Regions from separate parts of the Nonomuraea sp. NPDC004186 genome, predicted to be linked through region 1. Evidence: riboswitches for the same ligand, from Rfam matches in the RefSeq annotation. Region 1 holds a riboswitch; each other region holds the start of a gene.

The links. Region 1 has a riboswitch for S-adenosylmethionine ahead of ACWEPL_RS17485 (aminotransferase class V-fold PLP-dependent enzyme). Riboswitches for the same ligand answer to the same signal wherever they lie in the genome.
Region 2: it holds a riboswitch for S-adenosylmethionine, as region 1 does, so the genes downstream of both, ACWEPL_RS19050 (GNAT family N-acetyltransferase) here and ACWEPL_RS17485 (aminotransferase class V-fold PLP-dependent enzyme) in region 1, are expected to answer to the same signal.
Region 3: it holds a riboswitch for S-adenosylmethionine, as region 1 does, so the genes downstream of both, ACWEPL_RS47635 (ABC transporter substrate-binding protein) here and ACWEPL_RS17485 (aminotransferase class V-fold PLP-dependent enzyme) in region 1, are expected to answer to the same signal.
Region 4: it holds a riboswitch for S-adenosylmethionine, as region 1 does, so the genes downstream of both, thrC (threonine synthase) here and ACWEPL_RS17485 (aminotransferase class V-fold PLP-dependent enzyme) in region 1, are expected to answer to the same signal.

The regions. Positions count from the first base shown of each region.
Region 1 is NZ_JBSGFQ010000018.1:100,135-107,571, forward strand. Features, by position in the region: gene folB (dihydroneopterin aldolase) at 1-282, shown strand, start outside; gene folK (2-amino-4-hydroxy-6-hydroxymethyldihydropteridine diphosphokinase) at 279-782, shown strand; gene ACWEPL_RS17465 (DUF3180 domain-containing protein) at 779-1,234, shown strand; gene ACWEPL_RS17470 (acyltransferase family protein) at 1,231-2,298, opposite strand; gene ACWEPL_RS17475 (NADH-quinone oxidoreductase subunit D) at 2,295-3,440, opposite strand; gene ACWEPL_RS17480 (DoxX family protein) at 3,564-4,214, shown strand; gene ACWEPL_RS17485 (aminotransferase class V-fold PLP-dependent enzyme) at 4,259-5,551, opposite strand; SAM riboswitch class IV at 5,597-5,712, opposite strand; gene ACWEPL_RS17490 (TerC family protein) at 5,825-6,562, shown strand; gene ACWEPL_RS17495 (cytochrome P450) at 6,572-7,437, shown strand, end outside.
Region 2 is NZ_JBSGFQ010000020.1:132,821-140,257, forward strand. Features, by position in the region: gene ACWEPL_RS19020 (hypothetical protein) at 1-435, shown strand, start outside; gene ACWEPL_RS19025 (class I SAM-dependent methyltransferase) at 441-1,298, opposite strand; gene ACWEPL_RS19030 (hypothetical protein) at 1,484-1,882, shown strand; gene ACWEPL_RS19035 (hypothetical protein) at 1,906-2,592, opposite strand; gene pyrE (orotate phosphoribosyltransferase) at 2,696-3,220, opposite strand; gene ACWEPL_RS19045 (L,D-transpeptidase) at 3,503-4,684, shown strand; SAM riboswitch class I at 4,769-4,869, shown strand; gene ACWEPL_RS19050 (GNAT family N-acetyltransferase) at 4,877-5,506, shown strand; gene ACWEPL_RS19055 (hypothetical protein) at 5,681-6,085, opposite strand; gene ACWEPL_RS19060 (hypothetical protein) at 6,588-6,791, opposite strand; gene ACWEPL_RS19065 (hypothetical protein) at 7,013-7,437, opposite strand, start outside.
Region 3 is NZ_JBSGFQ010000091.1:4,403-11,839, reverse strand. Features, by position in the region: gene ACWEPL_RS47645 (ABC transporter permease) at 1-791, opposite strand, end outside; gene ACWEPL_RS47640 (ABC transporter ATP-binding protein) at 788-1,903, opposite strand; gene ACWEPL_RS47635 (ABC transporter substrate-binding protein) at 1,882-2,988, opposite strand; SAM riboswitch class IV at 3,043-3,163, opposite strand; gene ACWEPL_RS47630 (helix-turn-helix domain-containing protein) at 3,248-4,222, opposite strand; gene ACWEPL_RS47625 (MFS transporter) at 4,282-5,511, shown strand; gene ACWEPL_RS47620 (hypothetical protein) at 5,692-7,437, shown strand, end outside.
Region 4 is NZ_JBSGFQ010000128.1:26,331-33,767, forward strand. Features, by position in the region: gene ACWEPL_RS54905 (SAM hydrolase/SAM-dependent halogenase family protein) at 1-121, opposite strand, end outside; gene ACWEPL_RS54910 (DUF3263 domain-containing protein) at 239-538, shown strand; gene otsB (trehalose-phosphatase) at 578-1,348, shown strand; gene ACWEPL_RS54920 (hypothetical protein) at 1,384-1,959, shown strand; gene ACWEPL_RS54925 (alpha,alpha-trehalose-phosphate synthase (UDP-forming)) at 1,966-3,396, opposite strand; gene ACWEPL_RS54930 (RNA polymerase sigma factor) at 3,428-3,982, shown strand; SAM riboswitch class I at 4,062-4,203, shown strand; gene thrC (threonine synthase) at 4,217-5,449, shown strand; gene ACWEPL_RS54940 (MoaD/ThiS family protein) at 5,474-5,749, shown strand; gene ACWEPL_RS54945 (cold-shock protein) at 5,995-6,195, shown strand; partial or broken gene groEL (chaperonin GroEL) at 6,609-7,437, shown strand, end outside.

The DNA.
Region 1 (7,437 bases):
GAGTTCGTCGTGGACGCGACGTTGTTCCTCGACACCGCGCCGGCCGCGGCCGGCGACGACCTCACCAAGACCGTCCACTACGGAGAGCTGGCCGAGGCGCTGGTCAAGGTCGTGGAGGGCGAGCCGGTCGCGTTGATAGAGACGCTCGCGCAGCGGCTGGCCGACGTGTGCCTGGCCAGTGAGCTGGTGCGTAGGGTCGAGGTGAGCGTGCACAAACCGGCGGCGCCCATCCCGCTGCCGTTCGACGACGTGGTCGTGACCATTGAGCGGAGCCGCGTATGAAAGTCGTCCTCGCTCTCGGCAGCAATCTGGGGCCCCGGTTCCAGACGTTGCAAGGCGCCGTGGACACCCTGTTCGACGCCCCGGGGCTGGAGTTCGTCCAGGCGTCGCCGGTCTACGAGACCGACCCTGTGGGCGGTCCGCCGGGACAGAAGCCGTATCTCAACGCGGTCGTGATCGCGGAGACCACCCTGCAGCCGCGCACGCTCCTGGAGCGGGCACAGAGCGTGGAGAACGCCTTCGGGCGGGTGCGCGCCGAGCGCTGGGGTCCGCGCACGCTCGACGTCGACCTGATCGTGGTGGGCGACACGATCTGCGACGAGCCGGAGCTGACGCTGCCGCATCCGCTCGCTCACGAGCGCGCGTTCGTGCTCGTGCCGTGGGCGAAGGCCGACCCCGACGCGGTGGTGCCCGGACGCGGCCGGGTGGCGGAGCTGCTGGCGGGCATCGACCAGCAGGGGGTACGCCTGCGCGACGACCTGAAGCTGCAGAGGCCCGATTGAAGCCCACCCATCCGGGCCGCCTGGTCGGCATCATCGCTGTTGTCGCGCTGATCGCGTGGGCGGCGGTCAGGCCCTTCTATTCAGACCTGCCCCTGATGCCGTGGACGGCGATCCCGACCGTGCTGCTGCTGGCCATCGGCGAGGGTTACAGCGCCTGGGTGACCAAGGCCAGGATCGCCAGGAAGCCGGGCACCAAGCCGGTGGAGCCGCTGTCGGTGGCCCGGCTGGCGGCGCTGGCCAAGGCGTCGGCGTACGCGGGGGCGGTGTTCGGCGGGTTGTTCGCCGGGTTCGGGCTCTACACGGTGCAGATCCTGGACCGGGAGACGCCGCGGGCGGAGTTCTTCGTCGCGGCGGGGTCGTTCGTGGCCTGCGTGGCGCTGATCTGCGCCGCCCTCTACCTGGAGCACGCCTGCCGGATCCCCAAGGACCAGGACGAGCACAAACCGGACTAAGACGAGCGCCTGCCGAAAAGATAGATGACCGGGGCGGTGCAGATCAGCGGGCCGAGGATGGCGATCGGGCGCTCCAGCCACCATTTCAGGTCCGGCGGGATCTCGGTGCCCAGGCTGCCGAAGAGCCACCACGACAGGCCCAGCGCGATGGCCATCCCGGTCGTGTGGAAGAGGAAGAGCGGCAGCGAGTACCGGTTGATGAACTCGTTCACCCGGCGCCAGCCCGGACGCTCCAGCACCCGCTCCATCGACGGCCGCAGCACCTCCACCAGCCCGACCTGGAACAGCAGCAGGGCGACGATCACGAACGTGGGCGGCGCCATGTTCGACCACTTGTCGCCCGGCACGCCCACCATCGAGCCCGGGTAGATGCCCGAATAGACCAGGCCGAACAGGGCGAACAGCCCCGTCCAGAGCACCGCGACGTCATAGCGCCTGGGCAGGATGACGATCCGGTCGTAGAAGAACCCGGCCTGGTGGGCGAGCCCCCAGACGATGATCATGTTGAGCCAGCCGACCCAGTCGACCCCGTACCGGAAGCGCACCACGTCCACCACCAGCGACGCGCCGCCGAGCCAGATCAGCGCCAGCACGTCGTAGCGGCGGTGCAGCCAGAGCGCCACGGGCAGCAGCGCGATCAGGACGAGGTAGACGCCCAGGAACCACAGCGGGCTGAGCACCAGCAGCACCACCCGCCACATCCAGTCGACCTGGAACGTGTACGTCACGACCGCCCCGATGGCGATCCACACCCCGGACAGGAACAGGGCGGGTAAGGCCAGCGCGCGGATGCGCCGCCAGACGAACGAGCCGATGCCGACGCCGCGTTCCTTGGCCCGCTCCCAGGACAGCAGGTGCACGTGGCCGCCGACGTAGAAGAACAGCGGCAGCACCTGCAGCAGCCAGGTCAGGATCCACAGCCCCGAGGTGAAGCCCAGGGGGCTGGTGGGCTCGGGGCCGCTCGGCTTCCACTCCAGGATGGTGAACGCCCAGTGCCAGACCACCACGACGCAGAGGCTCAGGGCGCGGAGCCAGTCGACGTACTTGTCGCGCTCGACTTTCACTTGTCGATGTCACCCACGACGAAGAACATCGAGCCGAGGATGGCCACCATGTCGGCGACCAGGTGGCCGGGCAGCATCTCCCGCAGCACCTGGACGTTGCTGTACGAGGCCGAGCGCAGCTTGAGCCGCCACGGGGTCTTGTCTCCCTTGGAGACCAGGTAGTAGCCGTTGATGCCGAGAGGGTTCTCGGTCCACGCGTACGTGTGGCCCTCCGGCACCTTGAGCACCTTCGGCAGGCGCTGGTTGATCGGCCCGGGAGGCAGCGAGCGCAGCCGCGAGACGCAGGCTTCGGCCAGGTCGAGCGAGACCTTGAGCTGGTCGAACAGCACCTCGAACCGGGAGTGGCAGTCGCCGGCCTGCCGCGTGACGACCTTCACGGGCAACTCGGGGTAGGCGAGGTACGGGTCGTCGCGGCGCAGGTCGAAGTCCACGCCGGAGGCTCTGGCGATGGGGCCGCTGACGCCGTACTGCGTGATCTGCTCGCGGGAGAGCACGCCGACGCCACTGGTGCGGGCGATGAAGATCTCGTTGTGCAGGATGAGGTTCTCGATGTCGGGCACGCGGCGGCGGGTCTCCGCGACGGCCTCCGACACCCGGTCGAGCCAGCCGAGCGGCAGGTCCTCCTTGAGGCCCCCGACCCGGTTGAACATGTAGTGCATGCGGCCGCCGGAGATCTCCTCCATGACCGCCTGGATGCGCTCGCGCTCGTTGAACGAGTAGAACAGCGGCGTGATCGCGCCGAGCTCCAGCGGATAGGAGCCGAGGAACATCAGGTGGTTGAGCACCCGGTTGAGCTCGGCCAGCAGCGTGCGCGCCCACACGGCCCGGACCGGGGGCTCCATGCCGAGCAGGCGTTCGGCGGCCAGCACCACACCCAGCTCGTTCGCGAACCCCGACAGCCAGTCGTGCCTGTTGGCCAGCATGATGATCTGACGGTAGTCGCGGACCTCGAACAGCTTCTCCGCGCCCCGGTGCATGTAGCCGATGATCGGCTCGGCGGCGGTGATGCGTTCGCCGTCGAGCGTCAGCCTGAGCCGGAGCACCCCGTGGGTCGACGGGTGCTGCGGGCCGATGTTGAGGATCATGTCCTCGGTGGCCAGCTCTTTTGCACCCGCGCCGATCCCGACCACACGTTCCGTCATATGGCAATGCTGCCACCGCGCCGGTTGCTGGGCCAGGGCGGGGCCGGGTCAAGGAATGGTACGGAAACGCATCCCTAACTCGGACACGGGGAGGAATACAAGGAACCGGGGGGAGATAACACCATGAAGAGAGTTGTGTTTGATGTCGCGGCGTTGATCGCACGGGTGGTGACCGGCGTGATCTTCTTGGTCCACGGCGCGCAGAAGTGGGAGGGCGGCCTTGCGGCCACCGGGCAGGCGTTCAAGGGGATGGGGATCCCGATGCCGGAGCTCGCCGCCATGTTCGCGACCCTCATCGAGATGGCAGGCGGCATTTTCCTGATCCTGGGCCTGCTGGTGCGCCTGGTGGGGCTGCTGTTGCTGATCAACATGCTGGGCGCCATCACGTACGTGCACGCGGGGCACGGGGTGCTGTCCAGCGCCGGCGGCTGGGAGCTGCCCGGCGCGCTCGGGGCACTGGCCCTGTTGTTCCTGGCGCTGGGGGGCGGCCGGATCGGGATCGACGGGATCTTCGCCGCGATGTTCCGCCGGCGCTCGGAACGCCGGGCCGCCGAGGAGGAAAGCGCCGCGCGGCCACAGCGTCCGGAGCCGTCGAACGTCACGACCAGGCCCGCCGGCCTCACGACGCCCGCCGAGGCGCCTCGGGTGCCCAGGCAGCCGACCGAGCACCGGGCCGGCGGGGTCAACGACGACGACATGAGGGACATCGACGCCCTGGTCTCCGACGAGCCGCCGCCGCACCGCAAGCCGCCGAACCGCTCCGACGCCGTCTAACGGCACACCCAGCGGCTCACTCAGCGGCTCACCCAGCGGCCGACTCAGCGATTCACGAGGTCCCGCACGGCCTCGACCAGCCGGTCCACGTGCTCCTGCGTGGAGCCGATGCCGATGGAGGCCCGCACCGCGGAAGCGGTGCCGTCCTCACATCCGCCGTCGGCCTCACCCAACAGGTGCCGGACGAACGGGTGCGCGCAGAACTTGCCGTCGCGCACCCCGATGCCGTACTCGCCGGACAGCACCTCGGCCACCTCGCGGGCCGAGTAGCCGGCCACGGTGAACGACACGATGCCGACGCGCGGGTGGTCGTCCCCCCACAGCGACAGCTCCCGTACGCCCTCGATCGAGGCCAGCCCGGACCGCAGGCGCGCGATCAGCCGCTCCTCCTCCCGCACCAGCGCGGTCCAGCCGGTGGCCGTGAGCGCGTCGCAGGCGGCGGCCAGGGCGATGGCGCCCAGCACGTTCGGGGTGCCCGCCTCGTGGCGCGGCTCCGGGTCGTCGTGCCACTCGGTGTCGTCGCCCACGGAGCGCACCGCGCCGCCGCCCTTGAGGTACGGCTCGCCGTCCGCGAGCCAGTCCCGCCGCCCGACCAGCACCCCGGCGCCGAACGGCGCGTACAGCTTGTGCCCGGAGAAGGCCACGTAGTCCAGGTCGAGCGCGGTCAGGTTGAGCCGCCGGTGCGGTACGAGCTGGGCGGCGTCCACCAGGATGCGGGCGCCGTGCCGGTGCGCGACGTGGGCCAGGGCGGCGATGGGCCACAGCTCGCCGGTGACGTTGGAGGCGGCGGTGACCACGAGCAGCTTGGGGCCGTCGATGCCGGCCAGGGCCGCGTCGGCGGCGCGGACGGCCTCGCCGGGGAAGGCGGGCGGCGCCAGCCGTACGGACTTCTCCCAGGGGAGGAGAGAGGCGTGGTGCTCGGTGTCGAAGACCACGGTGGTGGTGCCGGCGGGCAGGCAGCGGGCCAGGAGGTTCGTGGCGTCGGTGGTGTTGCGGGTGAAGATCACGGCGTCGTCCGGGCGGGCCCCGACGAACGCCCGGACCGTGTGGCGGGCCTGCTCGTAGCGGGCGGTGGTGAGCTGCGAGGCGTAGCCCGCGCCCCGGTGGACGCTGGAGTAGGCCGGGAGCGCCGCGGTGACGGCGGCGCTGACCGGCTCGAGACAGGGGGCGCTGGCGGCGTAGTCGAGGTTGGCGTAGCCGACGAGCCGGCCGCCCTTGACCGGCACCTCGAGGTCGGCCCCGAGCACGGCGGGGATCGGCCTGCCCGTGGCGACCGGAACGGCCTCGGCCTCGGCGGCGCGAGCGGGGACGGAGCTGAAGATCGTCAACGTGGACACGGCACATCTCCCTCAGGGTCATCGGACCCCTGGAAGCAGCCACGGAGCCCGCGCTTGCCCGCCACACTTCGTGACGGACCAGGTCTTCACCCGGGGCACCCCGCCGCGGACGCGAGGGTTGCCGGCCAGCTAGCCGGGGCTTGTCGCTGGCACTCATGACCTACGGCGGAGACTATAACCCAATCCCCTCCATCGATCGCAAGTCGGTGAACTTATCCGGCGGCTGACTCGTTGCTACCGGAAATCCCGCTCATGTGTCATGGAGGTGCGTAAATGTTGGACTGGGTAACCGACCCGCAGATCTGGATCGGTTTCTTCACCCTGGTCGCCCTGGAGATCGTGCTGGGGATCGACAACATCATCTTCATCTCCATCCTGGCCGGGAAACTACCTCCCGAACAACGGGACAGAGCCCGGGTGCTGGGTCTGGGCGCGGCGCTGATCACCCGGTTGCTCCTGCTGCTCGCCCTGTCGTGGGTGGTGCAGCTCACCGAGCCGCTGTTCGCCGTCTTCGGTCACGAAATATCGGGACGCGACCTGATCCTGCTGCTCGGCGGACTGTTCCTGCTGGGCAAGAGCGTCACCGAGATCGGCCACAGCATGGACGGCCCCGTGGGCAAGGACGGCAAGAAGGCCGCGGCCGCCTCCTTCGCCTCGGTGATCATCCAGATCATGGTGCTGGACATCGTGTTCTCGCTCGACTCCGTCATCACCGCCGTCGGCATGGTCGACACGCTCGGCGTGATGATCGCGGCGGTCGTGGTGGCGGTGCTGGTGATGCTGTTCGCGTCGGGGCCGATCAGCAGGTTCGTGGACCGGCACCCGAGCATCAAGATGCTGGCGCTGTCGTTCCTCGTGCTGATCGGCGTGGTGCTCATCGCCGAGGGCTTCGGCCAGCACATCCCCAAGGGCTACATCTACTTCGCGATGGCGTTCTCGCTCGTCGTCGAGCTGCTGAACATCCGGATGCGGAGCAAGCGGACGGCGCCACAGGAGGACCTCACTCCTTAAGATGAAATAGTGCGATTTGACCCTTGGGATCCGGATTTCGTGGCGCACCCGTACCGGGTGTACGACGAGCTGAGGCGCGAGGCGCCGGTCAGCTACTTCGAGCCGACGAACCAGTGGCTGATCTCACGTCATGCCGACGTGAACGCCCTGCTCAGGGACCGCCGCCTGGGGCGGTCCCACCTCCACGTGGCCACCAACGAGGAGTTCGGGAGGCCGGCGGAGCCGGAGTTCCAGGAGCCGTTCTGGCGGGTGATCAGGGCGGGCATGCTCGACGTGGAGCCGCCGGTGCACACCAGGCTGCGCCGGCTGGTCTCCAAGGCGTTCACTCCGCGCATGGTCGAGTCGCTGCGTCCCCGGGTGCGCGCCATCGCCGCGGGCCTGGTGGACGCGTTCGTGGAGAAGGGCGGCGGCGACCTGCTCGCCGAGGTAGCCGAGCCGCTCCCGGTGACGGTGATCGCGGAGATGCTCGGCATCCCCCACGCCGACCGCCACCTGCTGCGCCCCTGGTCGGCGGAGATCTGCGGCATGTACGAGCTCAACCCGAGCCTTGAGGCCCAGCACACGGCGGTACGGGCGGCGTCGGAGTTCGCCGACTACCTCAAGACCCTGGCCGCGGAGCGCCGCCGGGCTCCCGGCGACGACCTGATCAGCGCCCTGGCGCAGATCGACGAGCTGACCGAGGACGAGCTGGTCGGCACGTGCGTGCTGCTGCTCAACGCCGGACACGAGGCCACCGTGAACGTGACGGGCAACGGCTGGTGGTCCCTGTTCCGCAACCCCTCCGAACTGGCCCGGCTGCGCGAGGACCGCTCGCTGCTGCCCACGGCCGTCGAGGAGGTGATGCGCTGGGACACGCCGCTGCAGATGTTCGAACG
Region 2 (7,437 bases), on a different contig from region 1:
GGCCACCTCGCTTACTGGGGCGCCACGCTGCTGGTCATCGGCCTGTTCGCCCGCCTGTACTTCGCCGGCGCCGACCAGACCGCCTTCCAGCTCACCGAGGCCATCGGCCTGGACCAGGCGACGAGCGCGATCATGAAGGAGTATGTGGACATCTCCTACGGACCGTGGCGGGTACCGGTCTGGGCCTCCGTCGGCCAGTACGCGGGCTCGCTGCTGCTGGCCATCGCCGCCTGGCGCTCAGGCCTGCTCGGCACCGCCCGCGCCGTGATGTTGCTGCTGGCAGGAGGTACGTGGATGGGCGTGCTGAAGGGCGCCTCCATCCCCGACGTGCTGGTCACCGGCCTGCTCTGCGTGGCCCTGGTCCCGCTCGGCGCCCGGGTGCTCCGTGACCGGCCGCCCGCCACGACCGGCCGGCCGAAGGCGCTGAGTTGGTGAGCGGGTCAGGGCTTTCGGAGATGCCAGACGATCAAGGCGGGAGTGTCCCGATAGGCCACCGCCGCCGCTTCCGAACACCACCGCTGAGCGAGAGGGCCACCGTGCCCGCCGGGCGACTCGCCCCACCGAGGTTCGTGGCAGGCCACGATCCGCAGCCCTGCCTCGTGGATGGCGTTGATGTAGTCACTGGCCAGGAAGCGGCTGGCCGGCATGGCCCGTACGCCCCCGTCCGGTCCCGCCACCCTCGGCACACCTCCCAGATACAGCGACAGCGGATGGATGTCCGACAGCACCAGGTGCCCACCGGGCCGGGCGACACGGGCCAGTTCTGCCAGCGGCGGCCCCAGGGCCGGCAGATGGGTCAACGCCAGCGCGCAGACCACCGCATCGAAACTCGCCGACGGGACCGGCATGCGACACAGGTCCCCCTGACGGAACTCCCCGTCCGGAACCTTGGCCTCCGCTCTGGCAAGCATCTCCGCCGAGGAGTCCACGCCGACGACCTCATGCCCCAGCCCAGTCAGGAACGCGGCATGCCGGCCGGTGCCGCACGCGGCGTCCAGCGCCCGCCCCACCGCCAGCGTTTCCAGGATGCGCCGCACCAGCGGCTCCTCCACGGCGATCAGCGGGTTTCCTTCGCCGTCGTATTGCTCAGCCCACTGCGCGTACCCCTCCGTGGTGGAGGCCTGGCCGACGACCACGCCCGCGTTCAGCTCCGGATCCGGGTCGGTCACCATCTTGCGGATCTCGGCGATCCGCTCTTCCACAAAGGCCGCATCCTCCAGATCACCCGCCTGCGCGCGTAACAGCGCGATTCCTTCCAGCCCCAGCAGCCAGGCCAGCGAGTGAGCGTAGAAAGGCATGCCGACACGATAAGAACCAGGCCATCGCCACCGCGACCCAATAAAGGCGGAGCCGTTCACCCTCCGGAGTGTGGTTAAACAGCAGAGTCGCCGCAGGCGGGCGACTGCGCCGCGTACCCTTCGGCGACCAGCAAGTACACGCAGTTCAACGCGAGGGCCGGTCAGAACGGCAACGAAATGACGCTTTGCCTGCTCATAGATGTCCGGTCGACGGGGCGGAACGACGCCCGCCGTGGATCTCGGGAATCTCGCGCACGATCACTGCCACTGTCTCCTCAGGGGCCCTGATCAACGCTACTCACGATCTTCAACCTTCCCACAAGAGGCTGGCCGGTGCGACAACCGAACTGCTGACCTTCCACAAGAGAATCCACGTCGCTCTTCCAAGTACCCAGATCAAACGCTGGCCGTACTACCTTCCGGGCAAATGGATACCCCACTGCACCCTCGCCCTTGGCCTGGACCGCGCGGAGTTGTCGAAAGCGATGAATGCCATACACGGCTACGAGCCGATGGTCGCCACTGTCTCCGGCATCAGCATCACCGAGACCTCCACGGGCACGGTCACGCCATTGATTCCATGAATGCGTGCAACCCAGTGGCGTCATCAAGACCTGTAGACGTTCACAAGCGGCAGATAGGCACTGAAGTGGTCGGCCACGATATCCGCCACAGCCCCCGCATCATCGGCCCCATCCACCTCCAGAACCCGGATGCCCAAACGGCGAGCGGACCGAACGGCCTCGTCGGCGACGAGCCGGTCCCGGGCGAGTCGGTTGCGCTGTGCTCGATCAGGATCGCTGACTCGGTGATCGACGGCGGCGGCCCGGGGCAGCTCGCGAACCTGACGCCGGCGGAACTCTTCGCTCGGCACCATGACGATCATTCGCCAGGTTGAGTCGATGATGGGAGCGACCAGTTCGGGACGCAGCCCCCAGCCTTCGGCGACGACCGGCCGCCCCGAAACCAGGCCACGCAGGTCGTCCAGAACCCATTCGAACCGCGCGGGAAAGCCGGCCAGGATCTCGTCGGCCATTTTCTGAGGGCTGGTGTTCACCCAGACGGCGTCCGGCTCAGGGTCCGCGATGGGCTCGCCGAGCCGCACGCGACGGGCGATCCGACGGTCATTGTGCGCACGTGCGTCGTGATAGTCGTAGTGATAGGCGGTCAGCCCGTACCGGGTGGCGAGCAGCCTGGCGACGGTGGATTTGCCGGCCCATTGTCCCCCTCCGATCCACAGGGCGTTGTGCAAGGTGCCGAACGGATCCCAGACCTCGCTATTTGTGGCGTTCACGGTTACAGCATGGCGACGGCACCGACCAAAGAAACAGTCTTGTTCTGCCTGCCCGGACGGGTGACGATCGTAGAGAGAAGCCCTTGTCGATGGGCCCGGCGGATCAGTCCGTCATGCGCAGATCGGTCGCGGTCAGCAACGACGAAAGCCTGATGCCTTCCGCGGCCAACGCCGCCGCACCTCCCTGCTCGCGGTCGATGACGCACAATGCCTCACTGACCTGGGCCCCGAGGCTCCGCAGCTCAGCAGTGGACAGGACGATCTGGCCACCGCTGGTGACAACATCCTCAACCACCAGAACCCGCCGCCCCACCACATCCGCGCCCTCGGCCAGACGACAGGTCCCGTACGCCTTGGCCTGCTTACGGACGAACGCACACGGCAGACCGGTGTGCCGGCCAAGCGCGGTGACCACCGGAATCCCGCCCATCTCAAGCCCGGCCAACACCTCGATGTCCCCCGGGACCACGGGCGCCATCGCCCGAGCGATGTCATCCAGCAGAACGGGGTCACCCTCGAACTTGTACTTGTCGAAGTACTCGGTGGCGGTACGTCCTGAGCGGAGCACGAAGTGGCCGGTGAGGTGGGCTGCGGCATGAATCCTGCGAGCCAGGTCAGAGCGCGTCACAGGCACCCAGTCTCCCAGAGGCATGGCGGACGCGCTCAGGGGCCGCCCCACACAGCCGAGAAGCACGAACAGCCTCACCTCATGGTGGGCGGGTGCCACGTCCCGAGGTCCCACTCCTCGATCTCGCAGAGGCCCTCTGGATACGCCTGCCTCGCAACCTGCCGCATCGATCAAGGCACTTTTGCATTGCTACCTACAGTTATGGGCATATAGCTCTCTGTATCGCTAATAGGCCGTCTTGTCCGAAAGATGCCTATTTGTCGGGGAGTGGAGGCATCGACGATGCGGAACGGCCGAACCATACTCGTCAGCACGTTCACGGCTGCGCTGCTGCTGGCCGCAGGCTGCACCTCGGGTGGCTCGAACCCACCACCGCCCGCCGGCCCACAGGAGCGGGCCCTCGCAGCCAAGCTGTCGATCATCCCGGCGAACGGCACGAAGAAGGTGCCCCCGGACGCCGGAGTCAGGGTCAAGGCCACCGACGGCAAGGTCACCAAGCTGACCGTCGCCGACGCCAAGGGGCATGAGGTCCGCGGAACCCTCGGCGCGGACGGGACGTGGCACCCCACGTGGCCGCTGCGGCCCTCGACCGCGTACACGGTGAGCGCGCAGGCGACCGGCAGGGACGGCAAGCCCGTCACCGCGCGGGCCACGTTCACCACGCTCAAGCCGAAGCGGGTGCTGGAGAGCGGCATGTCCCCGCTGGACGGCGAGAAGGTCGGCGTCGGCATGCCCGTCCAGCTCCTGCTGTCGCGCCCCGTGACCGCCAGGAGCGACCGGGCCGCGGTCGAGAGGTCGCTGGAGGTGCGGATGTCGAAGCCGGTCGAAGGCGCGTGGAGCTGGGTGAGCGACCGCGAGGTCCAGTTCAGGCCGCGCGAGTACTGGCCGGTCGGCGAGAAGGTCACGGTGGTCGCGCACCTGGCCGGGCTGCGGGCGGGCCGGGACCTGTGGGGCACCAGGGACCGCAGCCTGACGTTCACCGTCGGCGACGAGCACATCACCAAGATCCGCAACACCACCCACCGGGCGGTCGTGCGGGAGAACGGCAAGGTCGTCAAGGCCATCCCGGTCAGCCTGGGCAAGAAGGGCGACGAGAGCTGGTCCGGTGTCATGATCGCCCAGGAGAAGGCCGCGTCGACCCTCATGGACTCGGCCACCATCGGCAGGCCCGGCGAGTACTACGCCCATACCAAGTGGAATGTCAGGATGACCTACAGCGGCATGTTCTTCCATGCCGCGCCCTGGTCGACCGGCGCGCAGGGCAACAGCAACGTCAGCCATGGCTGCGTGAACGCCAGCATGGCCAACGCCCGCTGGTTCTACAACTTCACGCAGCGGGGAGACATCATCGAGGTCACGGGGACGTCGCGGAAGCTCGAGTTCGGCAACGGGCCGACGCCGTGGGCGAAGTCATGGGACGACTGGCTCGCGAGCAGCGCCCTCGGCAAGTCGATCAACGCCTGATGGGAGAAACCGCGTCGGTTTGATTGGGCGGACCCGCTTGCGCATTGACGGTGTCCGCCTGTGCAGGCATGATCTCGACTCGGTAGTTCATCCAGAGGATCTGAGGGACCTGGCCCTGTGACGGTCCGGCAACCTCCCCGGCGGGAAACCCGCGGGAAAGGTGCCAATGCCAGGAACGATGAGGGAGAGCTGATGAGCGTGCGGCTTGATGTTCCTGTCCTTTCCGGGGATCTGGTGCGGTTGGAGCCGCTGGCGATGCGACATGCGCCGGATCTCGCGGAGGCGGCCGAGGAGGATCGGTCGTCCTACGACTTCACGCTGGTGCCTCGCGCTCGCGAGATACCGGACTACCTGGCGGCCCAGCTCGTCCGCGACGGGCTGACCCCATTCGCGCAGGTTCGGCTCAGCGACGGCAAGGCGGTGGGCTGCACCGGCCTGTGGGATCCCCGCAGGTGGCCGGACCGGCCGGACCTGCGCGCGATCGAGATCGGCTTCACCTGGCTGGCCGCCTCGGCGCAGGGCACCGGGATCAATGCCGAGGCGAAGCTGTTGCTGCTGTCGTACGCGTTCGACGTGCTCGGCGTCGCCCGCGTCGACCTGAAGACCGACGCCCGCAACCACCGGTGCCGCCAGGCCTTGGAACGCCTCGGCATCCCCTTCGAGGGCGTGCTGCGCGCCTGGTCCATGTCGTGGGCGCGCGGCGAGGAGGGCAAGATCCGTGACTCGGCCATGTTCGCAGTGGTCGCCGAAGACTGGCCTACCGTCAAACCGGCACTGCAAGCCCGTCTCACCGCCGTGAGCTCCCGTTCGCCGGCCCTCTGAGAAGCTTCGGCTGGGTGCGGTGAGGCGCCCCTGAGCGTCTGAACACGGCCTGTCGGCAAGTTCGGCGCCCACCAACTTGGCCGCCCGGTGGCGGGACTCGACCCGTGCCTGACCCGTCACGCCGCCTTGTCACGGGATCCGGAGTGGACCCCGCGACACGAGGTTGACATCCCATCAAGCAGCGTCGAGCGCTGCGGTGATCTTGCGGGTCATCTCGGCCAGGGTAGGGCTGGGCCGACCCTGGTGGGTACGGGCGGCTGCTTCGAGGGCGACGCTGACGGTGCTGTGGAAGTTGTCGGCCTCGGCCGGATCCTGCTGCTTGAGCAGGTTCATGGACGCGGTCAGCGCCGGCAGCACCAGGTCGGCGAGGTCGGCGACGGACTTGCCGTACTTCACGCCCTTGGGCGCCTTGGTGAGCACGTGCCCGACCAGGCCGGTCGCGGAGGTCAGGGCGATGGAGCCTTCGGTGGCGACCTTGTGGGCCGAGCCGGCGGCTCCGGCGGCGGACATCAGGGAGACGGCGCCCCATGCAGCGGTCCGCAGGGTGAGCTTGTCCTGGTCGGAAAGGGTGATGGACATGGTGGCGTACTCCCTTGGCTCTGTTATGAAATGGGCTTCCACGAGAGGCGGGGGCGAGCTGGGCGTGCCCCGGTTCGCGCTCTGTGCATTCACTGTCGCCGACCGCTCTGATACCGGGCCGTTGGCGTGCTGACACAGCCGCTGACACCGACACAGCATCCGACCCGATCGCCCGGGACACTGCCTGCCGCGCTCCTGGCCCTCCTACGGGCGCAAGAAGGCCCAGACCGCGGAACGACGGCTCAAGGCTAGGAACAGGTGGACCGATCATGATCCGGCCTTCACCACGAAGCTTGGCGACCCGATCGCGCACACGGAGGACTGGAAGCGGTGGAAGTCCATCCTCAAGCAGGCCGACGTACGGGACCCCAAGTCAACAATGCCGTCCTCATCGAGCAAGGCGTTCAGGAAATCCTCGGCCACACCCGTGTGACCACCACCGGGCGCGCCACCCCCACGTAGCAACCCTCCAGATGAAAGACACCCTCTGGGGTCTCCCTGATCAGTGCCGGTTAAGGTCCTCGATCGCCAGCACGACGGCTGTGATGAGAAACCCCAGCCCCACGCCCACCAGCGCGATCACCGCCGTGGTCGCATCGCCCCCTGTTCCGGTGAGAACGACCCAGCCGGCCACAACGAGGAACAACCAGCCGAGAAGGACGAGACCACGAGCACCACTACGACGAGTTCCGCTGCTGCGCTTCAACGACCATCCTTCGGTTGGGTGAGGCTACAGAATGATGGTCCATGCATCACCGCTCAGGAAAGATCCAATGCATGGGCCCTTCCAGAAATACGGGGCGAGGTCAACCCACTCGTCTCCCTACTGATGACGACCGGCAAAACCGATGATTGCCGGGCCTGACGGTCCGGCAAAGGTCCGGCATGATCCACCGCCAGGCGGGCGCGGCAGCCATATGGCGCCATCTAAAGGCCGAGGCGTTCCACCTCCGTCGCCTTCGCTTTGAGCGTCCTGGACGAGGACGTAGTCGAGGCGAACTCCTCCTCCTGGTAGCTGACCTCATCCCCCTGAATCGTGAACGTGTTGACGGCCGGGCCGTCCTCGAGGCCGGTCACCTCATAGGTGACCTGGTACTCCTGGTCCGGGTTCAGAGCCGGTCCGGAGTAGCTGACGCGGATGCTGTAGGTGACGTTGCAGCCGGCGCTGCCGTAGCACTTCTTTTCTAGGGTCTTCACGCGGAGACTGAATTCCTCAGGGTCAGGCGTGTGCGTGAACGAGGCCGGGCTGGCGGAGGTGGTCGCGGCTGCCGATGGTGTGCCACTCGTGGAGGCGGGGGCGGACAGCAGTCCTTTGGCAGCAGGGGCACAGCCTGCCAGCAGCAGGCCGGCGA
Region 3 (7,437 bases), on a different contig from region 1:
AGCGCGAGCAGCGCGAAGCTCAGCGCCGCTGCCACCGGGTAGTCGAACACCGTCGTCACCTGGTCGTAGACCCGGATGCCGGTCAGCGGCTGGGTCACCCCGCCGACCAGCAGCGGCGTGATGTAGATGCCCATGGCCAGCGCGAAGACGATGAGGGCGCCGGTGACCGCGCCGGGCAGGCTGAGCGGGACCGTGACCCGCAGGAACGTCCTGACCGGCCCGGCTCCGAGCGTCTGCGAGGCCCGGTGCAGGTTGCGGTCCAGCCCGCCGAGCGCCGTCGTGAGCGGGATGATCGCGAACGGCAGCAGCACGTGCGTCACCGCGACCACGACGGCCGGGTAGCTGGTGAGCAGCTGGGCGGGCTGGTCACGCAGCCCGGAGGCGACGAGCGCCCGGTTGACGAGCCCGTTGCCGGACAGCAGCACGACCCATCCGTAGGTGCGTACGACCACGCTGGTCAGCAGCGGCGAGATCACGATGACGAACAGCAGGGTCCGCACGACGCCGGGCCGCCGGCGGGCCAGGAAATACGCGGCCGGGTACGCCAGCGCCACGCACAGCACCGCCACCAGGAGCGCGGTGGCCAGGGTCCGCAGCAGGGAGCCGTAGAAGTACGGCTCGGTGAACACCCGGGCGTACTGCCCGAAGGTGAATCCGGGCAGCGCTGCGTTGAAGGCGTCGACAGGGCTGAAGCTGAGCCGCAGCAGCCCTACGAGGGGGACCAGGAACAGGGCGGTCAGGAACGCCACGAGCGGCAGGATGTACGGCAGGCCCGCCCAGCGGCGTGTCACGGCGCCTCCGTTTCCAGGAGGATGACGTCGGCCGGATCCCAGTGCGCGAGCACGGACGTGCCCGCGCCGGGCGGGTCCTCGGCGCCCGCGCCGGTGTCGGCGACCTGCACGCTCAGGATGCGTCCGTCGGCCAGCCGCACCTCCACATGCCAGGCGTCCCCGGCGAAGGCCCGATACCCCACCGTCCCGGCCACGCCGCCGGCCTCTGGGCCGGCCTCTGGGCCCGGTGTGGTCAGGCGGATGCGTTCGGGGCGGACGGCGACGACGGCGCGCCCGCCCGGCCGCAGCGACAGCGGGCCGCACTCGACGACGATCCCGCCGGAGTCGAGCGCGCCCGAGCCGGTCACCGTGCCCTCCAGGACGTTGGCCGCGCCGATGAACTGCGCGACGAACCGGGTCGCCGGCCGCCGGTAGACCTCGTCGGGGGTGCCGAGCTGCTCGACCCGGCCGCCGTTCATGACGGCCACCCGGTCCGACAGCGCGAGCGCCTCCTCCTGGTCGTGCGTGACGAAGACCATGGTGGTGCCGATGCGCCGCTGGATGGCGCGCAGTTCCACCCGCATCTCCCTGCGCAGCTTGGCGTCCAGGTTGGACAGCGGCTCGTCCAGCAGCAGCACGGCGGGCCGGATGGCCAGGGCTCGGGCGAGGGCGACCCGCTGCTGCTGCCCGCCGGACAGCTGGCGGGGCCGCCGCCCGGCGTACCCCTCCAGGCCGACCAGGCTCAGCGCCTCCCGCACCCGCTCGTCCCGCTCCCGCCGGTCGAGCCTGCGCACGCGCAGCCCGTACGCCACGTTGGCGGCCACGGTCATGTGCGGGAAGAGCGCGTAGTTCTGGAACACCATGCCCAGACCCCGCCGGTACGGGGGCCGCCGGGTCACGTCGGAGCCGTCGATCACGATCCGCCCGGCCGTGGGCTGGACGAACCCGGCGACGCAGTTGAGCAGCGTCGTCTTGCCGCAGCCGCTGGGCCCGAGGATCGACAGGAACTCGCCCTTGCGGATCGACAGCCGGTCCAGGTCGAGCACGCGCGCGCCGTCGTACCCGGCGGCGAGCCCCTCGATCTCGACGTGCCCGCCGCCTTCTTCCGGGGTCAGCCGAAGATCTGGTTCCACCGCTGCTGCCATTCGTTCAGCTTCGGGGTGGCGACCGCGTAGTCCACCCAGATGAACTTCTTGAAGACGTCGGGACCGTGCTTCACCTTCTGCTCGAACGGCTCGCTGTAGGAGATCGAGTCGTTGCCCGCGGCGTACCAGGTGCCCTCGGCGAACGGCTTCTGGTTCTGCGCGGCCGTCAGGTGGTCGAGGAACTTGTTCGCCAGGTCGCTCTTCTGCGTTCCCGCGGCGATGAAATACGAGGTCAGCGCGCCGACGGGGCCGGACTTGGGGTAGGTGAAGCCGATCGGGGAGCCGGCCTGGGCCATGGCGAAGGCGCGGCCGTCCCAGAAGGGCATGATCCAGGCGTCGCCGTTCTCGATGACGGTGGCGGCGTTGCCCGCGTTGGCGGGGAAGGAGGACACGCAGCCCTTCAGCGTCGCGAGCTTGTCGAACGCCTTGTCCACGGCGGCCGGATCGGACAGCGTGCCGCCCTGGGAGGTGACCAGGGCCGAGAAGAACTCCAGGCCGGGGTTGTAGGTGAGCGGCGGGAGGGCGACGTGGCCGCAGTACTGCTTGTCGAAGATGTCCGCCCAGTCCGCGGGCGGCGTCTTGATCTTGTCGGTGCGGTAGAGGAGACCGGTGGAGCCGGTGGTCAGCGGCACTCCGTACTGCTTGCCGTCGTACGCGGACTTGCCGGCGAGCACCGGGTCCAGCTCCTTGAAGTGCGCCAGCCCGTCGGTGGCCAGCGGCTGGAGCAGCCCGGCGGAGGCCGCGGGCAGCGACGCGTCCGGGGTGAACGCGATGACGTCGAACGGCGGGTTCTTGCCGCCGGCCGCGCGCAGCTTGGTGAGCCATTCGGCGTTCGCGCCGTAGACGAGGTTCACCTTGGCGCCGGTGTCGCGTTCGAACGGCTCCACGAACGACTTCTTGAACAGCTCTCCCCACGCGCCCGCGAACGCGGTCACCGTGAGCTCCTGCTTCGCCGCGCCGCCGGTGCCCGTGGAGCCGCCGGTGGAACCACCCGTGTCGACGCCGCCGCAGGCCGTGACCGCCAGCGCGACCACCATGCCCAGTCCCGCGAGGCGCGTGAATCCGCCCTTCATCTTTCCCTTTCCTTTTCGAGCAGCCGGCCAAGGGCACAGGGCAGCACGACTCGACATCCGCGCTTGCCGCCAGGAGCACCATTCGGCTCGACGACCGTGTCATCACCCGGGGCACCCCGCCGCGGTGGGAGGGTTGCCGTCCAGCAAGCCGGGGCTTCGCACTGGACTCGTGACATAAGCGACTGTATCAGTAGGATTTACCTGGATATGGCACAGGGTGATGGTTAGTGGCTTTTGTCTCTTTTGTGCGAGGGGGTGCTCAGCCGTTGACCAGGGCGTCGCCGAGGGGCGTGCGCGCGTACAGGACGCCGCGGCCGACGCGGGTGCCCGCGATCAGGCCCGTCCTGCGCAGCGCCGCCAGATGGCCGCCGGTGGTGCCCAGGCTCTGCCCGAGCAGGGCCGCGAGCTGGGTGGTGGTGGCGGGCTCGGCCAGCTCGGCGAGGATGCGGGCGCGGCTGCGGCCGATCAGGGCCGACAGGTCGGCGTCGGCCGCGGCGGGCACGGCCGCGGTGCCCCTCGCGGGGTAGATCATCGCGTACGGCCAGGCGTCCTCCAGATAGGCGCCGACGCCGGTCGTGAACGCCGACGGCAGGAAGAGCAGCCCCTTGCCGCCGAGCCGGCGCAGCCCGTGGAGGCTGGTCAGCTCGACCTCGATCTGCCCCCGGGGTCGCCAGTGGACCTGCGGGCTGAGGTCCTCCAGCGCCGCCGCCCAGCCGTAGGCCGCCAGCCGTCCCGCCCGATGGGCGACGTCGCGCTGCAGGATCGCGCGGAAGCGCGGCCAGTCGTGGGAGACGATCTCCGTCCAGAGCGCCTCGTACGCGTCGGCGAACCGCTCCACCACCCGCGCTCCCGCCAGCAGCTCCCTCACCCCGCCCGCCGCCGGCCGCCCGGCGAGCGCCCGGGCGATCTCCGCGTGCGCCTGCTCCATAGGCGTCCTGCGCATGGCGGCCAGCTCCGCCTCGAACGGCACGTCCACCGCCGTCGGCGGCGGGGCGATGAAGGCGACGTTCGTGCCGCGCCGGTTGCCGCTGATCGCGTCCGCGGCCCGCAGCACGGGGTGCGCGCGTTCGAGCTCGCGGTACGTGCCCCGCCACCGAGCGGCCCACCGGCCGTGCACGCCCGCCTCCAGCCGGCCCGCCAGCACCCACTGCGCGTGCATGGTCTCGATCAGCGGCGAGATCGCGAACCTGGTGGCCACCAGGTCCTGCGGGGTGACCTCGATTCTTACGGGCACCTTTCGGTTATATCCGAAAGAGTCGCCGGCTCGCCGGTCCGGTCCGCACCATCGTGGACGTGAATGGGGCGACGTTCGGCGAGGTGTTCGCCGTCAAGGAGTTCCGGGTCCTGTTCGGCAGCTTCGCGCTGCTGGTCGGCGGGGACTCGATCAAGATGCTGGCCCTGTCCGTGCTGGTCTATGCGCGGACCGGCTCGGCCGGCCTGTCGGCCGCCGCGTACATGGCCGGCTGGCTGCCGTTCATCGTGGGCGGGCTGTTGCTGCTCTCGCTGGCCGACCGGTTGCCGCCGCGGGCGCTGATGGTGACCGGCGAGGTGGTCAGGGCGGTGACGTGTCTGCTGCTGGCCTTCGCGGAGCTGCCGGTCTGGGCGATGCTGGCGCTGGTGCTGGTCACTGGGCTGTTCACGCCGGTCTTCTTCGCCGCGCGGGCGGCGATGCTGCCCGACGTGCTGCCCGGCGACGCGTTCGTGCTCGGTCGGTCGGTCCTGAACGTGGCCTCCGCGAGCGCGCAGATCGCCGGGCTGGCGGCCGGGGGCGCGTTCCTGGCCATCGCCGGGCCCTCGGGGGCGCTGGCCACGACCGCGGGCCTGGCCGCGGTGGCCGCCGTGGTGCTGCGGGCCGGACTGCCGTACCGGCCCGCCCGAGGCACGGTGGGAGCGGGCACGGTGGGAGCGGGCACGGTGGGAGCGGGCACGGTGCGCCAGACGCTGCGGGTCAACCGGCGGCTGCTGGCCGACGGGCGGGTGCGCGGGCTGCTGCTGGCGGGGTGGCTGCCGTGCGTGTTCCTGGCCGGGGCCGAGGCCATGGTCGTGCCCTACCTGGGTGGGCAGGGGCAGGCCGGGGTGGTGCTCGCGGCGGCGGCCGTCGGGATGGCGGTGGGGGAGTTCGCGGTGGGCAGGTTCGCCGCGCCGGGGCTGCGGGAGCGGCTGTCGTTTCCGCTGGCGGTGCTGCTCGGCGTGCCGTGGGTGGGGTTCGCGCTCGGGCCGGGGATGGCGTGGGCCGCCGTGCTGGCCGCGGTGGCGACCGCGGGGCTGTCGTACCAGCTGGGGTTGCAGCGGCGGTTCGTCGAGTCGGTGCCCGAGGAGGTGCGGGGGCAGGCGTTCGGGCTGCAGTCGTCCGGGCTGATGACGGGGCAGGCGGCCGGGGCGGCGCTGGTCGGGGCGCTCGGAGAGGTGATCGCCCCCGGGCCCGCGATCGCGGTGGCGGGCGGTGCCGGGGTCCTGGTCGCGCTGGCGCTGGCGGGCGTGCTGCGCCCGGGCGGTACGCGCGAAGCGGCCCCTCACCTCTGACCGGCCGCTGAGCGTGCGGCGGGCCCTCGCCGTCGACCGGCCGCTGAGCGTGCGGCGGGCCCTCGCCGTCGACCGGCCGCCGAGCTCGCTGTGGGCCCTTGCCGCTGACCGGCCGCATCCTCGGCGCGGGTGCGGAAAACCGTCCGCGATCGGGCGTGTCCCGGCTATATGGTGCCGTTCGTGGACACTCTGGAAAGCCTCGTCATCGCCCGGCGGCTGCGCGTCCCCATCGGCGCCGCGCCCGCCGGATCCGGGTCCGGCTGGGGAGAGACCGCCGCCCGCCAGCTCGACGCGGCGCTGCTCAGCGTCGGCTTCACCTGCTCGGCCGCGCTGCTCGAGCGACTGTCCGGGCTGCGCGGCGAGACCGTGGTCGACCTCGGCGTCCGCATTCTGGCCGCCGTCCGCACGCTCGTGGGTGACCACGTCCGGCACAACGCGTACTTCCTCGACTTCCCCAGGAACGTGCCCGACACCCTGGAGTTCTGGGCCGGGCTGCTGCGCGAGGCCCTGCTCGACCCGGTCGCCGCCGCCCGCGTCGAGACCTCGGCGCTCAACCTGCTCTCCCTGCCCGGCTACGGCCGTTACCAGCACACCTACGCCGACCTGCTGGCCGCGCACGCCGAGCTGATCCCGCTGGCCGGGGACCGGGTGACCGTGCTGGAGCTGGGCGGGAGCCTGGAGTCGGAGGCGCGGGAGCTCTACCTCTCGCTGGCGGGCTCCGAGGTGCCCCTGGCCGCCGAGGACCTGGCCGCGCTGCGCCTGCTGGCCGGGTTCTGCGCCGACGAGCCCGAGCGCGTCCCCGTGCGCGAGAACCGCGCGATCGTCAACGAGGTCCGGCTGGCCGAGGGCCGGCCGCTGCTGGTCGACACCGTGACCGACGTGCTCCGGCTCGCCTGCGGCTGCTCCGGCGGCGATGTCACGCTGGCCGAGCCCACCAGGTTCCGCTCGTTCCGCCGGGCCGAGCGCCGCGCCCTGCTGGGAGCCCTGGACGCGGTCGCCTCCCCGGCCAGGCTCGGCGACGTGCCGCGCCACCGGGAGGAGTGGAAGCGGCTCGGCGAACGGCTGCACCCCCACGAGTACCCGCAGTTCCCGCGCGCCCGGGCCGTCTTCGAAACCGCCAGGGGCACGCGTCCGGCCCCGAGCCTGGACGGCCGGGTCGAGGCCGCCCTGTCGGCGGGCCGCACCGCCGAGGCGGTGAAGCTGCTGGAGCAGGCCCCTGGCGCGCTGCTGCGCCGCCTCGACCACCTGCTGCGGACCGGCCTGTCCACGTCGGCCGTGCTGGACGCCGCGGAAGGGGCCGCCTCGGGCGCCTCCGGCCGCGTCCTGCTGTCGCTGCGCGAGCATCTGCAGAACCGGCTCGCCCCCGTCGCGGGCCGCGTCTTCGTCAACCGGAACGGCAGGGCGTGGGCGGCCCCCGACTCCCGCTCGCCGCTGGAGGAGGAGGCCCTGGCGCGGGCGCTGGCCATCCTGGACGAGGAGATCGCCCGTCGCCTCCCCGACCCCGGCGAGCTGATCGTCGACCCCGACGTGCTCGACGTCGCCCTGCCGCTGTCCGGCAAGGCCGTCGTGCCCGGGCTCGGCATGCTGCCCCGGGGCTCGGTGTCGGCGGTGGACGGCGAACTGCTCAGGTTCTTCGTCCACTGGCGCGAGGCACGGCAGCGCACCGACTACGACCTGTCCGCGCTCATGCTGGACGCCTCCTACGACGACCCGACGCACATTTCCTGGACGAACTACACCAACGACTTCGCCCGGTACTCCGGCGACCTCACCGAGGCGCCCGAAGGCGCGTCCGAGTTCATCGACATCCGGCTCGCCGCCGCGACCCAGCCGATCATCATCCCGCAGGTGAACATCTACGACGGGGAAGCGTTCGACGAGGCCGCCGAGGCGTTCTTCGGCTACATGACCAGGGACGCCGCGCAG
Region 4 (7,437 bases), on a different contig from region 1:
TCAGGTGGCACACGTCGATCACCCGCGCCTGGGGGGCGATTCCGGCGATCACTCCGTGACACGCCGCCACATAGCCGTCTTCGAGTCCGTAGTCGGTGAGGAGCGTGATTACTGAGGTCACATTTCGTGACTGTACGTCTCTCAATACGTCGTGAACAGCCGCACTTCGCACATTACGATTGGCCACGGGCCGCGTGCGTGCGGAGTCGTCGCGCGCACCTTTCCCGAGGAGGACACCATGGGAGCACCGCTCAGCGGTGACAATGCTGCCCAGGAGACGTCCGGCCAACCCCTCTCAGAACGCGATCTCGAACTCCTCGCCTTCGAACGCCAATGGTGGCGCTACGCGGGCGCGAAGGAGCAGGCCATCAAGGAGAGCTTCGGGTTCTCCGCCACGCGCTACTACCAGTTGCTCGGTGAGCTTATCGACCGGCCGGAGGCGCTGGAGCACGATCCCATGCTGGTCAAGCGGCTGCGCAGGTTACGGTCCACCCGTCAGCGTGACCGCGCCGCCAGGAGACTCGGCATGCGTCCCTGACCGGCTGGGTACGGCAGCCGCGTGAGGAACATCCCTGGAATGAAAGCGATCTTGGACGACCCGGCGGGCGCCGTGATCGGGCTCGACTTCGACGGAACCCTGTCGCCGATCGTGCCCGATCCCGCCGAGGCCGTGATCCATCCGAAGGCGCCGGAGGTGCTGGCCGAGCTCGGCGCCCACGTCCTGGCGGTGGCCATCGTGACCGGCCGGCCGCCGGCCACTGCGCTGGAGCTCGGGCCGGGCCTGGCCGACGTGCCCCGGCTGGTCGTGCTCGGGCACTACGGCTTCGAGCGCTGGGAGGCCGGGCAGATCTCCGGGCCCCCGCCGCCTCCGGGCGTGCTCGAGGCCGAGGCCGAGCTGCAGCTGCTGCTCGAGTCGCTGGGCCTGCGAGACGTCACCATCGAGGACAAGGGCCGGGCCGTGGCCGTGCACACCAGGCGCAGCTCCGACCCGGAGGGCGCGCTGGCCAGGCTGCGCGAGCCGCTGGCCGAGCTGGCCGGCAAGCGCGGCCTGGTGGTCGAGCCGGGCCGCTTCGTGCTGGAGCTGCGGCCGCCGGGCATGGACAAGGGGCAGGCGCTCAGCCTGTTCCTGGCCGAGCGGGCCGCCAGGTCCGTCATGTTCGTGGGCGACGATCTCGGCGACCTGGCCGCGTTCGAGGCCGTACGCCTCTCGGGGCTGCCCGGCGTGACCGTGTGCAGCGGCTCCGCGGAGGTCACCGAGCTGGCCGAGCGGGCCGACATCGTGGTGGACGGGCCCGACGGCGTCGTCGCGCTGCTGGAGGAGCTTGTGGCGGCTTTCAGCCGTTCGTGATTGAGCTGCAAGTCGCGCTCCCTAGGGTCGGGCGCATGCACAAGCGACACCTCGCCGCCGTGGCCGTGGCCGCGGCCACCCTCCTCGCGACCTCCCTGCCCGCCCACGCCGCGCCCGCCCAGGCGGTCAAGCTGCGCAAGGGCCTGACCCTGTACATCCCGATCAAGTGGGTGGTCCACCGCTTCGGCGACGATGTCCAGATCGTGACCGGCAAGTGCGGCAAGCCCGTGGGCTGGGGGACGCCCGAATGCGACGCCTTCTACGTCCTCGGCCCCTCGTCCATCAAGCGCGGCGCCGAGGGGTTCGGCCCGTACACCGGCAAGCGGCCCTTCTACACGGCGAGCGACGTGCAGCCGTGCCCGTTCAACCGGAAGTGGGGCGAGGCCATCGGCCCGAAGGTCACCAGGGGCCTGCGCCAGGTCGGCGCGGGACACAAGGCCGCCTACAACGCGTGGAAGTCGGAGTGCGTCAAGTATTCGGGCTCGACCACGAAGGTGCTGCTCCGCTTCACGCAGCGCGAGTGGTACCTGCCGCAGAGCAAGATCCTCATCGTGGACCAGTGGAACACGCCGGGGCTGGCCGACACGCTCAAGCACGCCGACTGGACCTGACCGGGCTCAGATCTCGGCCAGCGCGTCGAGCTGGGCCGCGAGCCACTTCTGCGGGGGCAGGGCGGTGGCCGCGGCGTGCAGCTTGTCGCGCCGCATGCGGCGCTCGTCCTCCGGCATGACGAGCGCGGCGTGCAGCGCGGCGGCCGTGCCGCTGATGTCGTACGGATTCACCACGAGCGCGTGCGGGCCCAGCTCGGCCGCCGCCCCCGCCTCGCGCGAGAGGACGAGCGCGCACCTCGTGGACAGGATCGGGCCCTCCTTGGCGACCAGGTTCATCCCGTCGCGGATGGGGTTGACCAGCAGCACGTCGGCCATCCGGTACGCGGCCAGCGAACGCGGGTAGTCGTCGTTGACGTTGAGGATCAGGGGGTCCCAGTCCTCGGTGCCGTACTCGTCCTCGATCTCCTGCGCGCAGCGAAGCACCGACGCGGTGTATTCGCGGTATTCGGGCAGGTCGTGCCGGCTCGGGTAGGCGAACGCCAGGTGCACCACCTTGCCGTGCCACTCCGGGTGCGCGGCGAGGAACTCGCGGTAGGCCACCAGGCCGCGCACGATGTTCTTCGACAGCTCGGTGCGGTCGATGCGGACGATCAGCCGGCGGTCGCCCACCTGCTCCCTGAGCGCGGTCATGTGCGACTCGACGTCGGGCTCGACGGCGCGCTCCCACAGCGCGGCGCCGTCCACGCCGAGGCTGTGCACGCCGATGCGGGTGGTCCGGCCCTCGTGGGTGACGCTGCGGCCCACGCGGTCGACCTCCGCGCCCAGCAGCGCCTCGCAGCAGTCCATGAACGCCTGCGCCCACCTGTCGGCCAGGAACCCGGCGTGATCGGCCCCCAGGATGCCCTCCAGGACCTCTCCGACCACCTCGTCGGGCAGCAGCGAGAAGTATTCGGGGGGCGCCCACGGGGTGTGGCTGAAGTGGGCGATGCGCAGGTCCGGCCGCTCGGCGCGGAGCATCGCCGGGGTCAGCGTCAGGTGGTAGTCCTGCACCATGACGCGGGCGCCGTGGCCGGCCTCCTCGGCCAGCGCCAGCGCGAACGCGCCGTTGTAGTCGCGGTAGGACTCCCACTCGCGCTCGAACCTCGTGCCGAAGTTGGGTGAGTTGGGGATGTCGTAGAGCAGGTGGTTGACGAACCACAGGGTGGAGTTGGCCACGGCGTTGTAGGCGCGGTGGAAGGTGGCGGGCGGGATGTCGAGCATGCGCACCGGACCCGTGTCGTAGCCGGCGTGGTCGATCCGGCCGCCGGGCACCAGGCGCACGGCGCTGCGGTCGCCGTCGGACAGCGCCGCGCACACCCACAGCATGCCGTCCTTCCTGGCCACCTCGGACAGTGCCGAAACCAGGCCGCCGCCACCGCGTTTCATGGTCAGCTCGCCGTCGTCCGAGACGGTAAAGGAAACGGGTCCTCTGTTGGAGGCCACCAGGACGCTGTTCATCTACGCTCCCTTCGCCCATAGGATCCCAGCTATGGCGCTAGATGAGCTAACCGAGGAACTCGCCCGCTCGGCCGCAGGAGGAGATCATCGCGCACTTGGCGAGCTCCTGGCGCGGATCGAGCCCGATGTGATGCGACACTGCGCCCGGATCCTCCCCTATCACCAGGATGCCGAGGAAGCCTCGCAGGACACGTTGCTGGCCGTGGCGCGCAACATCGGCCGGTTCGAGGGCCGGGCGCGGTTCAGCACCTGGCTGCACATCGTGACGGCCAACTGCGCGCGCACCACGTACAGGTCGCTCAAACGCCGCGCGGCCGAGCAGACCTCGGACGAGCTGCCCACGCAGAAGCCCGACGTGGCGCGGGTGAGCGTGATCGCGGGCTCGCGCCTCGACCTGCTCGACGCCATGGAGGCGCTGGAGGCCGACAAGCCCGACCTGGCGCAGGCGCTGGTGCTGCGCGACATCGTCCAGCTCGACTACAACGAGGTGGCCGAGCAGCTCGGCATCCCCCTGGGCACCGCCAAGTCGCGCATTCACCAGGCGCGCAAATACGTGCAGGGAGTGCTGGGTGATGATTATCGCTGAGACGCCACGTCTCGCATCTTGAGACGGGTGGCCATTTGGGCCCCATGGACGGGTAGAGTCCTTTTCAACAACTGAATATTGCTCATCCAGAGGGGTGGAGGGACCGGCCCTGCGAAGCCCCGGCAACCCTCCCGGTTTGAGACTCGCGACAGGGCGAGGCCGACCGGGACAAGGTGCCAATTCCGGTCTGCGGTCAAGGTGGCCGCAGGCGAAGATGAGGGAAGGCCTCGCTTCATGTCGCTCGACTTTGGTCCTGCTGTCGGTCTGTCCTGCCGTGAGTGCGGCACGCGCTACCCGCTCGGTCCGAGCTTCGCGTGTCTGGAGTGTTTCGGGCCGCTCGAAGCGGCCTATTCCTTCGGTACCGTGACCCGCTCCGACATCGAGTCGGGCCCCGCCAACATCTGGCGTTACCGGTCGCTGCTCCCGGTTCCGGTTGACGTCGCCAGTAAGCCGAATATGAACCCCGGCTGGACCAAACTGGTCAAGGCCGGAAACCTCGGACGCGCACTCGGTCTCAAGAACCTGTACGTGAAGGACGACTCGGGCAACCCCACCCATTCCTTCAAGGACCGGGTCGTCGCCATCGCCGTCGAGGCGGCGCGTAACTTCGGCTTCCACACCCTTTCCTGCTCCTCCACGGGCAACCTCGCGGGCGCGGTCACCGCGGCGGCGGCGCGCGCCGGGCTCGAGGCGTGCGTGTTCATCCCGGCCAACCTCGAAGCGGCCAAGATCGCCATGGCTCGCGTGTTCGGCGGCAAGCTGATCGGGATCGACGGCACCTATGACGAGGTCAACCGGTTCTGCTCCGAGCTGATCGGCGACCCGCTGGGTGACAAGTGGGGGTTCGTCAACGTCAACCTGCGGCCCTACTACGCCGAGGGCTCCAAGACGCTCGCGTACGAGATCGCCGAGCAGCTCGGGTGGCGGTTGCCCGAGCAGATCGTCATCCCCATCGCCTCCGGCTCGCAGCTCACCAAGATCGACAAGGGCTTCCGCGAGCTGGTGCAGCTGGGGCTGGTCGAGGACACGCCGTACAAGATCTTCGGGGCGCAGGCGGCCGGGTGCTCGCCGGTCTCCACCGCGTACAAGGCGGGGCACGACGTCGTGCAGCCGGTCAAGCCCGACACCATCGCCAAGTCGCTGGCCATCGGCAACCCGGCCGACGGGCCGTACGTGCTCGACATCGCCCGGCGCACCGGCGGGGCCGTCGAGGACGTCACGGACGCCGAGATCGTGGCCGCGATCAAGCTCCTGGCCTCGACGGAGGGCGTCTTCGCCGAGACCGCGGGAGGGGTGACCGTGGGCGTGCTGAAGAAGCTCGCCGAGAGCGGGCGGCTCGACCCCGAGGCCGAGACCGTGGTCCTCAACACCGGCGACGGGCTCAAGACGCTCGACGCGATCAGCGACGACGCCCAGCCCACGGCCGTGATCCGGCCCTCCCTCGACGCGTTCCGCGCGACTGTCTGACAACCAGGAAAGGCGAGTTAAACCATGAGCGTTTCGGTGCGGATTCCCACCATTCTGCGCACCTACACCGGGGGCAACGCCGAAGTCAGTGGCGAGGGCGCGACTCTTCGTGACGTGCTTGCCAAGCTCGACTCCGACTACCCGGGGATCGGCGCGAGAATTCTGGATGAATCGGGCAAGATTCGTCGTTTTGTCAACGTTTACGTTGGGGAAGAGGACGTCCGTTTCGCCGACGGGCTCGACACTCCGGCACCTGAAGGCACTCAGATCTCAATCATCCCGGCGGTTGCCGGCGGCTGAGTGCTATAGATCACACGTGTGGAAGGCGCCCCTAGTGGGCGCCTTCTCCATTTCCAGGGCAAATGAAACGCTGAAGCGCCTTCGTTGCGAAGAAATGCGTCGTTTGCAGATTGACTCTGTTGCCAAACCCCGTGCCACAGGTATGGTCGAGGGCGATCGTCTGGCTGATTTTCCCTTAAGTCCGGCGATTACGGGTCTCGCGGAGGAATGGGCGAGATCTGAAAGCCCAGTAAGAGGAGTCGGAAGTGGCGCAGGGCACCGTCAAGTGGTTCAACGCGGACAAGGGCTACGGCTTCATCGCGGTAGACGGTGGTAAGGATGTATTCGTCCATTACTCAGCGATCATGATGGACGGGTACCGATCTCTCGAACAGGGCCAGCGGGTCGAGTTCGAGATCACGCAGGGCCAGAAGGGACCTCAAGCGGAGTCCGTCCGCGCGGTCTGATACACCCCCCTGGTATGCACCGGCGGGGATCGCCCGGCAGCGCAGTCCGTGCGAACCCGCCACCTTTCTTTCGTCGACTCGGTCACGGCGAGCCGCGCGAGGCGGCTCGCCGTGCGTATGGATCCCGCCACCTGCGGTGGCCTGGACGCGGCTCGTCGCAGGTGCGGGGTCCTGCCGCCGACGATGGACGGCTCTGCCGTACAGGCTGATATGGGGAGGAAAGGCCCGGTAGGAGGCTTCTCGCTTGCACTCGACAGGGTAGAGTGCTAAACAGTTCGTTGGCACTCTGTGCAGCAGAGTGCCAACACTCGGATCGGGACGATGGGGTCTGCCGCAGGAGATGCTGACCCATGCCGTCGCGGGCGTCGGCTCGGTCCACGACAAGCCACCCTGCATCTGGGAGGTCTAGCCTTATGGCAGCCAAGATGATCGCGTTTGACGAGGACGCCCGGCGCGGTCTCGAGCGCGGTATGAACCAGCTCGCCGACGCCGTCAAGGTGACCTTGGGTCCCAAGGGCCGCAACGTCGTGCTGGAGAAGAAGTGGGGCGCCCCCACGATCACCAACGACGGTGTCTCCATCGCCAAGGAGATCGAGCTCGAGGACCCGTGGGAGAAGATCGGCGCCGAGCTGGTCAAGGAAGTCGCCAAGAAGACCGACGACGTCGCGGGTGACGGCACCACCACCGCCACCGTGCTCGCCCAGGCGCTGGTGCGCGAGGGTCTGCGCAACGTCGCCGCCGGCGCCAACCCGATGGGCCTGAAGAAGGGCATCGAGGCCGCCGTCGAGCGCGTCAGCGAGGAGCTCTCCAAGCTGGCCAAGGACGTGGAGACCAAGGAGCAGATCGCTTCCACGGCCTCCATCTCCGCCGCCGACCCCGAGATCGGCTCGCTCATCGCCGAGGCGATGGACAAGGTCGGCAAGGAAGGCGTCATCACCGTCGAGGAGAGCAACACCTTCGGCCTCGAGCTCGAGCTCACCGAGGGCATGCGCTTCGACAAGGGCATGACGTCGATGTACTTCGTCACCGACTCGGACCGCATGGAGGCCGTGCTCGAGGACCCGTACATCCTGATCGTCAACAGCAAGGTCTCCGCCAACAAGGACCTGCTGCCGCTGCTCGACAAGGTCGTCCAGTCGGGCAAGCCGCTGCTGATCATCGCCGAGGACATCGAGGGCGAGGCCCTGGCGACCCTGGTCGTCAACAAGATCCGCGGCCTGTTCCGCTCCGTGGCCGTCAAGG